DNA from 3 places in the Rhizobium bangladeshense genome. Region 3 is predicted to be linked to each of the others. Evidence: predicted binding sites of a transcription regulator. Region 3 holds the regulator's gene; each other region holds the start of a gene.
What was found. The regulator LexA, encoded in region 3, represses DNA repair genes until DNA is damaged. The targets are predictions, from matches to a motif close to TGTTCNNNNTGTGTTCNG.
Positions count from the first base shown of each region.

Region 1 (4,198 bases), 340 kb from region 3:
TGGAGGATGCAGGCCATGCGCTCCAGACCCATACCGGTGTCGATCGAAGGACGCGGCAGCGGATTGCGAACCCCAGGCTCGGTCTGCTCGAACTGCATGAAAACCAGGTTCCAGAATTCCAGGAACCGGTCGCCGTCTTCCTCAGGCGAACCGGGAGGGCCGCCCCAGACATTCTCGCCCTGGTCGATGAAGATTTCCGAGCACGGGCCGCAGGGGCCGGTATCGCCCATCTGCCAGAAATTGTCGGAGGTCGGGATGCGGATGATCTTGTCGTCGGAGAAGCCGGCGATTTTCTTCCACAGCGCCGCTGCTTCCTCGTCTTCGGAATAGACGGTCACCAGCAGCCGATGCTTCGGCAGATCGAAGCCTTCAGTCACCAGCTTCCATGCAAGCTCGATCGCATTCTCCTTGAAATAGTCGCCGAAGGAAAAATTACCGAGCATTTCGAAGAAGGTCAGGTGACGGGCGGTATAACCGACATTATCGAGGTCATTATGTTTGCCGCCGGCGCGCACGCACTTCTGCGAGGTTGTCGCAGTCGCATAAGGACGTTTTTCAAGGCCGGTGAAGACATTTTTGAACTGCACCATGCCGGCATTGGTGAACATCAACGTCGGGTCGTTGCGCGGCACGAGCGGGCTCGACGGAACGATCTCGTGGCCGTTCTTCTTGAAATAGTCGAGGAAGGTCGACCGGATATCGTTCACGCCGCTCATTCTATGCCCTTCAATGCTGCCCGAGGCCGGTAAATACAAATTCATCGGCTTTTAACGTTCGCCTCCGCCACTGTCCAGCCGACAAACAAAACCGGCCGCATTCTCGATGAGGGAATGCGGCCGGCTGAGATATCCGATCAAGATCAGGCGCGAAAATTACATTTCCGCGGCGGCATCGCCGTCATCGGCGTCCGGCCCGCCATTCTGCAGGAATCGGTCGGCGATCAGGCCGGCATTCTGGCGCAGCGCCAGCTCGATTTCGCGGGCGAGATCCGGATTGTCGCGCAGGAAGGTCTTGGCGTTTTCGCGGCCCTGACCTAGACGCTGGCTGTTATAGGAGAACCAGGCGCCCGACTTCTCGACGATACCAGCCTTGACGCCGAGATCGACGAGCTCGCCTGTCTTCGATACGCCTTCGCCATACATGATGTCGAACTCGACCTGCTTGAAGGGCGGCGCCATCTTATTCTTGACAACTTTGACGCGGGTCTGGTTGCCGACCACTTCCTCGCGCTCCTTGACCGAGCCGATGCGGCGAATGTCGAGGCGCACGGAGGCATAGAATTTGAGCGCATTGCCACCGGTCGTCGTTTCCGGCGAACCGAACATGACGCCGATCTTCATGCGGATCTGGTTGATGAATATCACCATGCAGTTCGACTTGGAGATCGAAGCAGTCAGTTTGCGCAGCGCCTGGCTCATCAGTCGGGCCTGCATGCCCGGCAGGCTGTCGCCCATCTCGCCTTCGATTTCGGCGCGCGGCGTCAGCGCAGCGACCGAGTCGACGACGAGAACGTCGACGGCGCCGGAGCGCACCAGCGTGTCGGTGATTTCCAGCGCCTGCTCGCCCGTGTCTGGCTGTGAGATCAGGAGGTTCTGCAGATCGACGCCAAGCTTGCGGGCATAGACAGGGTCGAGCGCGTGTTCGGCATCGACGAAGGCGCAAATGCCGCCCTTCTTCTGCGATTCCGCAATGGTCTGCAGCGCAAGCGTTGTTTTGCCCGAGCTTTCCGGCCCATAGATTTCAATGATACGGCCCTTCGGCAGACCGCCAATGCCGAGTGCAATATCGAGGCCAAGCGAGCCCGTCGAAACAGTTTCGATCTCGACAACGTTCTCGTTGGAACCGAGTTTCATGATCGAGCCCTTGCCGAACGACCGCTCTATCTGTGAGAGTGCCGCTTCAAGCGCCTTGCTTTTGTCCACCGATTTGTCCTCTACCAGCCGCAATGAATTCTGAGACATCCGATCCACCTTTAGGTTATTGAAGCCGCTCAAGCAATGTCGAGTTTGTACCCTATTTGTTCCATTCCCGCAATGGGCGAACAAACATTTGAAAGAAAAAGGTAAAACGGTCCGTGTTCTACATTTGTTTTATCGATGCAAAGCAACGGCTTACGCCAAATGCGCGGGCTTTTTCGCAGCCAGGCGAACGCATCGATTCGCCCTCCGCGCATTATCATAGCGGGTAAGCTGATGAAAAAGATTCTCGTTCTCGGTGGTGCCCATATCGACCGGCGCGGCCGCATCTCCGGCGAAACGGCGCCAGGTGCCAGCAATCCCGGCACCTGGTTCGAGGAGCCGGGCGGCGGCGGTTTTAACGCGGCGCGCAACCTTGCAAGACTGGGTTTTCACGTGACAATGATCTCGCCGCGCGGCGGCGATCCCTTCGGCGAAATGGTCGGCGAAGCTGCCGATTTCGCCGGCATCGACGACCGGCCCTTCGTCTTCCTCGACCGCAAGACGCCGAGCTATACCGCGATCATCGAGAAGACCGGCGACCTCGTGATCGCCCTTGCCGACATGGATCTCTACCGCTTCTTCGTGCCGCGGCGCCTTTCCATCCGCTGGGTGCGAGAGGCCTTCGCCGCTCATGATTGCATTCTCGTCGATGCCAATCTGCCGGAAGAGACAATCACGGCGATCGTCGCGAAGGCACACTCCCTGGACAAACCAGTTGGGGCCATTGCCATCTCGCCGGCGAAAGTCGTCAGGCTGAAGCCGTCCATCAAGGATATCGACTACCTATTCCTCAATGAAGCCGAGGCCGCCGTCCTCGTCGGGCAACAGCCGCAGGATGCGGCCGGCTGGGCTCCGCTGCTGAAGGCGATGGGCATCAGGAGCGCTGTCGTCACCCGAGGCCAGCGCGAGCTCGTAGCGATTCGTGAAGGCTGCGTCGCCACGCTGCAGCCGCCGGTCGCCGACGCCGTCGCCGATGTCACCGGCGCAGGCGATTCGCTTGCCGCCGGCACGCTTGCCGCCCTGATAACAGGCCTACCGCTCGAGGAAGCCGTCCGGTATGGCGCAGCAGCGGCAGCGCTCACCGTTCAGTCGCGGCACGCCGTCAACGAAAATCTGACCGCGGATGGCCTGAATGAAGCGCTTGCCCTTGTTCCCGTGGCGAGAATTCTGCATTCAAGCGCCTAACTAAAGAGTTGAGCATGATGTCCTCCGAACACCGCCGGCATTTTTTGGCATCATGCTCTATCGACACAGGATAAGACCATGACCAAGCCCATTTCCCCTCTTTTGCCGATCGCCTATTCGAAGGAGGTCGCCAGCGCCAAGCAGCGCGGCGCGCCCCTGGTGGCGCTGGAATCGACGATCATCACTCATGGCATGCCCTATCCCGGCAACATCGAAATGGCGCGCAGCGTCGAGACAATTATTCGCGAACAGGGCGCGGTGCCGGCGACGATCGCCGTCATCCACGGCACGCTGCATATCGGCCTTGAAGCTGCGGAACTCGAGCAACTTGCCAAGGCGAAAGAGGTGATGAAGGTGTCGCGCGCCGATCTCGCCTTCGCGATCTCCGAACGCCGCACCGGCGCCACCACGGTCGCGGCGACGATGATCGCGGCCGCCCGCGCCGGCATTCGCGTCTTTGCCACAGGCGGCATCGGCGGCGTGCACCGCGGCGCCGAGGAAAGCTTCGATATATCAGCCGATCTCGAGGAACTTGCGCGCACCGGCGTTATCGTGGTCTCCGCCGGCGCCAAGGCAATCCTCGACATTCCGAAGACGCTTGAAGTGCTGGAGACCCGCGGCGTGCCGGTGGTTACCTATGAGAGTGAAGAATTCCCCGCCTTCTGGTCGCGTTCATCAGGCATCCGCAGCCCGCTGTCGCTGAACAGTCCGGCGGCCATCGCCAATTTCCAGACGGTGCGCGAACAGCTCGGCATCGACGGCGGCATGCTCGTCGCCAACCCCGTGCCCGAGGCCGACGAGATCGCGCGCGAGGAGATGGAGATCTATATCGAACGGGCGCTCGACAGCGCCGAGCGCGACGAAATCACCGGCAAGGCGGTGACGCCCTATCTCTTGAGCACGATCTTTGACCTGACGGACGGCCAGAGCCTGAAGACGAATATTGCGCTGGTGGAGAACAATGCGCGGCTTGCGGCGGAGATTGCCGTGGCTCTTGGTGAGTGATTTTTGACGGGCGGGCTGGTCTTACAGCTTGGCAATCTCCGGGGAGGGTG
Region 1 is NZ_CP071612.1:2,378,629-2,382,826, forward strand. It holds gene alaS (alanine--tRNA ligase) at 1-716, opposite strand, end outside; gene recA (recombinase RecA) at 873-1,961, opposite strand; gene J2J98_RS11650 (carbohydrate kinase family protein) at 2,190-3,143, shown strand; gene J2J98_RS11655 (pseudouridine-5'-phosphate glycosidase) at 3,222-4,148, shown strand.
Region 1: recA (recombinase RecA) is a predicted target of LexA. The motif match lies at 2,076-2,093, and genes of this name have one in related genera.

Region 2 (4,198 bases), 870 kb from region 3:
TGAACATTTCGACGAATTCGAGGATGCCCTGATTAGCGCGGTTCAGCCCACCCGAATAGCTGTAGGCGTCGGGATCGTTCTGGGAGTAGGTTTCCAGCTTGCGGATATCGACCTTGCCGACCAGCGAGGAGATGTCCTGATTGTTCTCATCTCCAGGCTCGGTCTTTGCAATTGCGATCTGGCGCAATCGCGAAGGTTGTATCCTGACGACGCGGAATCGCGAGATATCGCCTCCAAAATCATCGAGCCGCTTTAGGCACCACGGGCTCATCAATCCGTGCAGACGCCGCAGCGGGATGCCGTACTGCTCCTGCAGGAGCGAGCCCATCGTCTCCGGGTCGAAGAGGTTGAGCGGGCTTTCGAATACGGGACTGATTTCTTCACCCGCCTTCAGCACGTAGATCGGATGAACCTCCATCAACTGCTTCAGCCGCTCCGCGAGCGAGGACTTGCCGCCGCCGACCGGACCGAGCAGATAAAGAATCTGCTTGCGCTCCTCGAGCCCCTGTGCCGCATGCCGAAAGAAGGAAACGATGCGTTCGATTGTCTCTTCCATGCCGTGAAAGCCGGCAAAGGCGGGATAAACCCGGATGGTCCTGTTCATGAAGATCCTGCCGAGGCGCGCGTCCCTGGCGGTATCCACCATCTGCGGTTCGCCTATTGCAGCGAGCAAACGCTCGGTCGCGTTGGCATAGGCGATCGGCTCGGTTTTGCAGAGATCGAGATATTCCGAAACCGACATGTCGCTTTCGCGGCGTGCTTCATAACTGCGGGTAAACGCATCGAATACGGATTCACTCAGCATGGGACCTCCATTAAGGTTATGCCGCAGGCTCTAAGCCGTATAACCATCGAGATGGCCACGGCGTTCCTAAGAATCAATAGTTTCGTAGGTATATTCGACGCCGACCGGCGGTTTGTAGCAATGCACAAAATTGTGCATGCACCGGTAATTTTTTTACTCCACGAAACTGTTTCTCATTGTAGTTGAGAAAAGGGTCATTGCGATATCAGCACATTTAGCGACGTGACATGAATGTCAAAAAGGTGTGCAATGGCGCCCGTGATTCGAGCTGTGGAAAATCGGCCTTGGCCGCCAGTGAGAGCAAGCCGGCTCTCAGAGCGGAGCAGCCAGCGCGCTCCCACAGGATGGAACGGGGCGAACGTCACCATCCGCCCGGTATAATTCGTTCATGCGCTTCTCGGGCTTTTAGCCATTGAACGCCTTCTCCAGCTCAGCCACATCAATCTTGACCATGCCGAGCATGACTTCGGTGACGCGCCTTGCCCGCTCGCGATCTTCATCGGCGATCATCTCGGAGAGAGCGCGTGGCACGATCTGCCAGGAAAGACCCCAGCGGTCCTTCAGCCAGCCGCAGGCCTCCGGCGTGCCACCATTGGTGAGGAAGGCATCCCATATCCGGTCGATCTCCGCCTGGCTTTCCAGAAGGATGGCGATCGAAAAGGAATGGTTGAAGCTGTCGAGCGGACCGGCCTTCATCGCCAGAAACGCCTGGCCGCCAAGCGTGAACTCGATCAGCTCGACGCTGCCGGGAGGACCGCTGGGCGTTTCCGCCGGAAGTATGGTGGTGCGGCCAATGCTGGAATCCGGAATGATCGACACGTAGAATTCGACGGCTTCGCGCGCCTGCTCCGCGAACCAGAGATTTGAAATGACCTTCGGCATAGACAGCCTCCTTGTTGGCTAGGATCCCGGACTCCCGTCCGATGCTTCAAGGACGTCTGGTCGGCGCCGGTTCCGACAGGCTGGAATCGGATTTTTTGCCGCTCACCCGCACAAGACAGCAGCCGCACCCACGGCGGCCTGCCGCCCGCATCCGTCTGCAATAGCGGTGATTCCAGAATGAAAGCAGAACATCTTTTCTGGTCTTTCCTTCCCGAATCACTACATTACGCGCCATGAGCAATAGTTTCGACGATATTCCCTTCTTCGACGAAGAACCGGGCGACGTGGCGCGCAAGCCGCAGCCGTTTGTCGCGGCTGCCGGAAGACCCGCCGCCGGCGGCGGTATTGCCGCCCGCGCCATGGCGGCACGCGACGGCGGTAAGCGGCCGGATTATCTCGCGGGCCTCAATCCCGAGCAGACGGAAGCAGTCGAAACACTTGAAGGCCCGGTCCTCGTGCTCGCCGGCGCCGGCACCGGTAAGACGCGCGTGCTGACGACACGGATCGCCCATATTCTCAATACCGGCCGCGCCTTCCCTTCACAGATCCTCGCCGTCACCTTTACCAACAAGGCCGCGCGCGAGATGAAGGAGCGCATCGCCCTGCTCGTCGGCGGCGCCGTCGAAGGCATGCCATGGCTCGGCACCTTCCATTCGATCGGCGTCAAACTGCTGCGCCGCCATGCCGAGCTGGTCGGCCTCAGCTCCGATTTCACCATCCTCGACACCGATGACGTCGTCCGTCTGATCAAGCAGCTGATCCAGGCCGAGGGCCTCGACGACAAGCGCTGGCCGGCGAAGCAGTTCGCCGGCATGATCGACACTTGGAAGAACAAGGGCCTCGGCCCCGCCGATATTCCCGAAGGCGACGCCCGCGCCTTCGCCAATGGCCGCGGCCGCGATCTCTATTTCGCCTATCAGGCGCGCTTGTCGACGCTCAACGCTTGCGATTTCGGCGACCTGCTGATGCATCCGATCGCGATCTTTCGCAAGAATCCGGACCTCCTGAGGGAATATCACGGCCGCTTCCGTTATATCCTTGTCGACGAATATCAGGATACAAACACCGCCCAATATATGTGGCTGAGGTTGCTGGCCCAGCGCAATAAGGGCGAGCCGCAGAATGTCTGCTGCGTGGGCGACGACGACCAGTCGATCTATGGTTGGCGCGGCGCTGAGGTCGACAATATTCTTCGCTTCGAGAAGGATTTTCCCGGCGCTAAGGTGATCAAGCTCGAGCGCAACTACCGCTCGACCGAACATATCCTGGGTGCCGCCGCCCACCTGATCGCCCATAATGAAGGTCGTTTGGGCAAGACATTGTTCACCGATCGCGCCGACCCGGACGACGTCAAGGTGCAGGTCCACGCCTCCTGGGACTCCGAGGAGGAAGCCCGCGCCATCGGCGAGGAGATCGAGCAGCTCCAGCGCAGCAAGCACCTGCTGAACGACATGGCGATCCTCGTGCGCGCCTCCTTCCAGATGCGCGAATTCGAAGATCGCTTCGTCACCCTTGGCCTCAACTATCGCGTCATCGGCGGCCCGCGCTTCTATGAACGCCTCGAGATCCGCGATGCCATGGCCTATTTCCGGCTCGTCGCACAGCCGGCCGACGACCTCGCCTTTGAACGCATCATCAACACGCCGAAGCGCGGCCTCGGCGACACGACGGTGCGTGCGCTGCATGACTATGCTCGCGCTCGCGACATTCCGATGCTTGCGGCAGCGGCCGACATCATCGAGACGGACGAGCTGAAGCCGAAGGCGCGAAAGGCCCTCTTCGACGTGATTCAATCTTTCCGCCGATGGCAGGAACTGCTTGAAAACACTCCGCATACCGAACTTGCCGAGCAGATCCTCGAAGAGTCCGGCTATACCGACATGTGGAAGAACGATAAGAGCGCGGAAGCGCCCGGCCGCCTCGAAAACTTAAAGGAACTCATCCGCTCGATGGAGAGCTTCGAGTCGATGCGCGGCTTTCTCGAGCACGTCTCCCTTGTCATGGACGCCGAGACCAACGAGAACCTCGACGCTGTCTCGATCATGACGCTGCATTCTGCCAAAGGCCTGGAATTCGACACCGTCTTCCTGCCCGGCTGGGAAGAAGGCCTCTTTCCGCACCAGCGCTCGCTGGATGAGAGCGGCCGCGCCGGCCTGGAGGAGGAGCGCCGCCTCGCCTATGTCGGCATCACCCGCGCCAAACGCCGCTGCCACATCTGGTTCGTCTCCAACCGCCGCATCCACGGCCTCTGGCAATCGACCTTGCCTTCGCGTTTCCTGGACGAACTGCCGGAGACCCATGTGGAGGTCGCCGAAATGGAGCAGAGCTACGGTGGTTACGGCCGCGGCGGCTACGGCCAGTCTCGCTTCGACAAGGCCGAACCCTTCGCCAACTCCTATTCCACCCCCGGCTGGAAACGCGCCCAAGCCAACAGGACTGACGCCACCCGCGAGAATTGGGGCACCCGCTCCGGCCATGCCGTCGAACGTATCGGCTATGGCGAAAGCGGCC
Region 2 is NZ_CP071612.1:2,908,485-2,912,682, forward strand. It holds gene J2J98_RS14200 (PrkA family serine protein kinase) at 1-805, opposite strand, end outside; gene J2J98_RS14205 (VOC family protein) at 1,211-1,687, opposite strand; gene J2J98_RS14210 (ATP-dependent helicase) at 1,921-4,198, shown strand, end outside.
Region 2: J2J98_RS14210 (ATP-dependent helicase) is a predicted target of LexA. The motif match lies at 1,861-1,878, and genes of this name have one in related genera.

Region 3 (4,198 bases):
CCGTCACGGCCTATTTTCTGATCTCGGGTTTCGCCGTCTCGGCAGAGCGCGCCTTCATCATGATGGCCATTATGCTGATTGCTGTCTTCTTCGACCGGCCGTCGATTAGCCTGCGCAACGTCGCTCTTTCCGCGCTTGTTATCATTGCGATCTCACCTTCCGAAGTCCTGGGCCCGAGTTTTCAAATGTCCTTTGCCGCGACGCTGGCGCTGGTATCGGCTTATCAGCTGTGGAAGGAACGGCGCGTCGGCGAAAGCGCCCTGCCGAAAATGCCGGCCCTGCTGCTGGCCGCTGCGGTCGCACGCTTTTTCAGCGGCGTTTTCCTGACTTCGCTGATCGGCGGCTTTTCCACGGCGCTGTTTTCGATCGAGCATTTTCATCGCCTGACGGCCTATGGTCTCCCGGCAAACCTCGCGACCATGCCGATCATCTCCTTCATCGTCATGCCGGCCGGGTTGTTGGCGATGCTGCTCATGCCTTTCGGGCTTGATATATTGCCTTGGAAGGTGGTCGGATTCGGCCTCGATCTGGTGATCGTGGTGGCAAAGACGATATCCGGTTGGGGCGGGAATATCGGCGTCGGTCGATTGCCCAGCTGGTATTTCACGCTGGCCGTGGCAGGTTTCCTGCTGATGACCTTGCTGCGGACGCGGCTGCGCCAGGTCGGCACCGCTCTCATCGCCGTCTCGACGCTTGCAGTAGTGGTTCTGCCGGCATCCCGGCCGGCGGATCTGGTGATTTCGGAAGACGGCGCGCTCGTCGCGGTCGTCACGCCGGCAGCAATGGCCTCCAATCGCGAAAGGCCGCCGGATTTCATCTTCGATCAGTGGCAGAGGGCGCTCGTTCTGACGGTGCATAATCCGCCGAGGATGCTGGATAGTCCTGCGATCCCGGAGGATAAGGAGAGGCGCCTCAGGCTTTCCCGCGAGCAGCAGAACGAAGCGAAGATCGCGATGCAGGCGGCCGCGGCCGGCGCTGAGGCGGAAAGCTTTTCCTGCCTCAGGAAAGCCTGGTGCATAGCCAAGCTTGCAAACGGTCATATCGTGACCGTCATCGAAAATGCCGCCTATCTCGGCCCCGCTTGCGATGCCGGCGATATTGTCGTGACGTCTGTACGCCTGCGCTTCGCCAGCTGCCGCTCGGGTGCGGCGCTGTTTACCGGCGAAACGCTGCGCAGGACCGGTTCGGTCGAATTGCGTTTCACTGAGAGCGGCCTCGAGGTCGCGACGGCCTTCGATGCATTATCGCGGCCATGGATGCGCCACCGCGCCTATGATTGGCGCAGCAACAGTTTTACCGATTCCGGCCCGTCCAGCGTCAGTGATAGCGGCGGATGAGGCCGACCAGCTTGCCCTGCACCTTGACGCGGTCGGGTCCGAAGATGCGGGTCTCATAGGCCGGGTTGGCGGCTTCCAGGGCGATCGATGCGCCCTTGCGGCGGAAACGCTTCAGCGTTGCTTCCTCGTCGTCGACGAGGGCAACGACGATATCGCCGGGACTTGCAGTGCTGCCGTTACGGATGATCACGGTATCGCCGTCGAAGATGCCGGCGTCGATCATCGAATCGCCCTTGACCTCCAGCGCGTAGTGCTCACCGGAGCCAAGCATATCGGCGGGAACGACGATGTCGTGCGTGTTGTTCTGGATCGCCGAAATCGGAACGCCGGCGGCGATACGTCCCATGACCGGCACGGAGACGGAGTTGCCGTTGTCTGCGACCGCCTTTGCCGCAGCAGGGGCGGCGACCGGCTGGGGCTTGCCGAGGCTGCCCTCGATGACGCTCGGCGAAAAACCGCGGCGCGGTTGAAGACTGGGGCTATAGGCCTCTGGAAGCTTGATCACTTCGAGCGCTCGGGCGCGGTTCGGTAGGCGGCGAATGAAGCCGCGTTCCTCTAGCGCCGTGATCAGGCGGTGGATGCCTGATTTTGAGGCGAGGTCCAGAGCATCCTTCATTTCGTCGAAAGAGGGAGGAACGCCGGATTCCTTCATGCGCTCATGAATGAAAAGGAGAAGCTCCTGTTGTTTGCGCGTGAGCATCGACGTCAGACCCCGTGATTGAAACAAATCCAGAACAGACACTATATGTTCCATATGTGTTCTGCAAGTAGCTAAATTTCCGTAAAACTTCCCGTCAACTCGTTGAGATTTTTATTTTCATTCGCCGGATTTGGCGCGCAAGCCTTGAATTGACCGCGTGCCGTCGCACATCTCATGCCATTTCAGGGAGAGGGACATTATGAAAGACCATTCCGCCAAGCCGCACCCGCTGGATCATGTCGTGTTGCCTGTCGTCAATATAGACCTGGCGCGCGAGAGGCTCGGGAAACTCGGCTTCACCGTTGCCGCCGATGCGCGCCACCCCTTCGGCACGGAGAATGCCTGCGTATTCTTTGCCGACAAGACCTATCTGGAGCCGCTCGGTGTAGCGAGCGTCGAGGAGAGCGAGCTATCGGCGCGGCAGGGTAACGTCTTTACCGCCCGCAACCAGGCCTTTCGCTTCCGCTGCGGCGAGGAGGGGCTTTCGGCGATAGCCTTCGGCACCGGGGATTGCGGGCTCGATCATAAGAGTTTCATCGACAAGGGATCGAGCGCCGGCAAGATGCTGGAGTTTAGTCGGACTATGAAAATGCCGGATGGTTCCGAGAGCATCGGGAGCTTCAGACTGGCTTTTGCCGGCGATCTCCGCGCGCCCGATCTGCTTCTCTTTGCCGTCGAGCGCGTCAACCCGTTGCCGGCCGATCGCGGTTCGCTGGAAAGGCATGACAATGGCGTCACCGGCATTGCTGAGGTGGCGCTCTGCGCACCGGAGCCGGCGGCTTTCGCCGCCTTCGTCGGCCTTGCCGCAGCGCAATCGGCAGCCGAGAAAACCGGGTTTGGCGTCAATATCGCGGCCTCGAATGCGAGGATCAGCCTGGTGACGCCGGAGGGGCTGGAGGCCTATTTCGAGACCGCGGTCTCACCCGCCGAGCGAGGACTGCGCGGCCGGGCAATCCTCTTCAATGTCGCCGATCTTGCCGTGACAGAAGCGCATTTGGCTGCTAACGGGGTGACGTATACGCGTAAGAACAACCGCATTCTGGTGAAGCCCGCGCCCGGCCAGGGCACGCTCTTTGCCTTCGAGGAACCACGATGAGCTCCGATACGAATTCCGAAGTCAAGATCGGCGAAGGCGATGGTCAAGTCACCTTTTCCAATACAGGCCGCCTGTCGCTGATCGCCGGCCCCTGCCAGATGGAAAGCCGCGATCATGCCTTCATGGTGGCCGGCACGCTGAAAGAGCTTTGCGGCAAGCTCGGCATAGGCCTCGTCTACAAGAGCTCTTTCGACAAGGCGAACCGCACCTCCCTCTCGGCCGAGCGCGGCATCGGCTTGGAGAAGGGCATGGAGGTCTTTGCCGATCTGAAAAAGGAATTCGGCTTTCCCGTCTTGACCGACGTCCACACCGCCGAGCAATGCGCGGAGGTGGCAAAGATCGTCGATGTCCTGCAGATCCCGGCTTTCCTCTGCCGCCAGACCGACCTTCTGATCGCCGCCGCCAGGACCGGCCGCGCCGTCAATGTCAAGAAGGGCCAGTTCCTCGCACCCTGGGACATGAAGAACGTCCTGAAGAAGCTCAACGCCAGCGGCAATCCAAACGTGCTGCTGTGCGAGCGCGGCGCTTCCTTCGGCTACAATACTTTGGTCTCCGACATGCGCTCGCTGCCGATTATGGCGGCGATGGGCGCTCCCGTTGTCTTCGATGCGACGCATTCCGTTGCCCAGCCGGGCGGGCAGGGCGATTCCTCGGGCGGCCAGCGGGAGTTCGTGGAAACGCTGGCGCGTGCGGCGGTCGCGACGGGAATTGCCGGCGTCTTCCTCGAAACCCATCAGGACCCCGACAACGCACCGTCCGATGGCCCGAATATGGTCTATCTCAGGGACATGCCGCGCCTGCTTGAGAAGCTGCTTGCCTTCGACGCAATCGCCAAGGCCTGACGTTCAACAGGCTGACATGATCGTGGTTTAGGCCACGACATAATACCGTTCGAAGGCAGGAAATTGCGGCATTGTAATTTGCACGCCTTCGATTATGACAGGCTTCGAACGACCTATCACCCACCGAGCAGGAAGAACCCATGACTGCAATCACCGATATCATCGCCCGCGAGATTCTCGATAGCCGTGGCAACCCCACCGTCGAAGTCGACGTCTATCTCGA
Region 3 is NZ_CP071612.1:2,040,247-2,044,444, forward strand. It holds gene J2J98_RS09975 (ComEC/Rec2 family competence protein) at 1-1,337, shown strand, start outside; gene lexA (transcriptional repressor LexA) at 1,318-2,037, opposite strand; gene J2J98_RS09985 (VOC family protein) at 2,237-3,133, shown strand; gene kdsA (3-deoxy-8-phosphooctulonate synthase) at 3,130-3,975, shown strand; gene eno (phosphopyruvate hydratase) at 4,116-4,198, shown strand, end outside.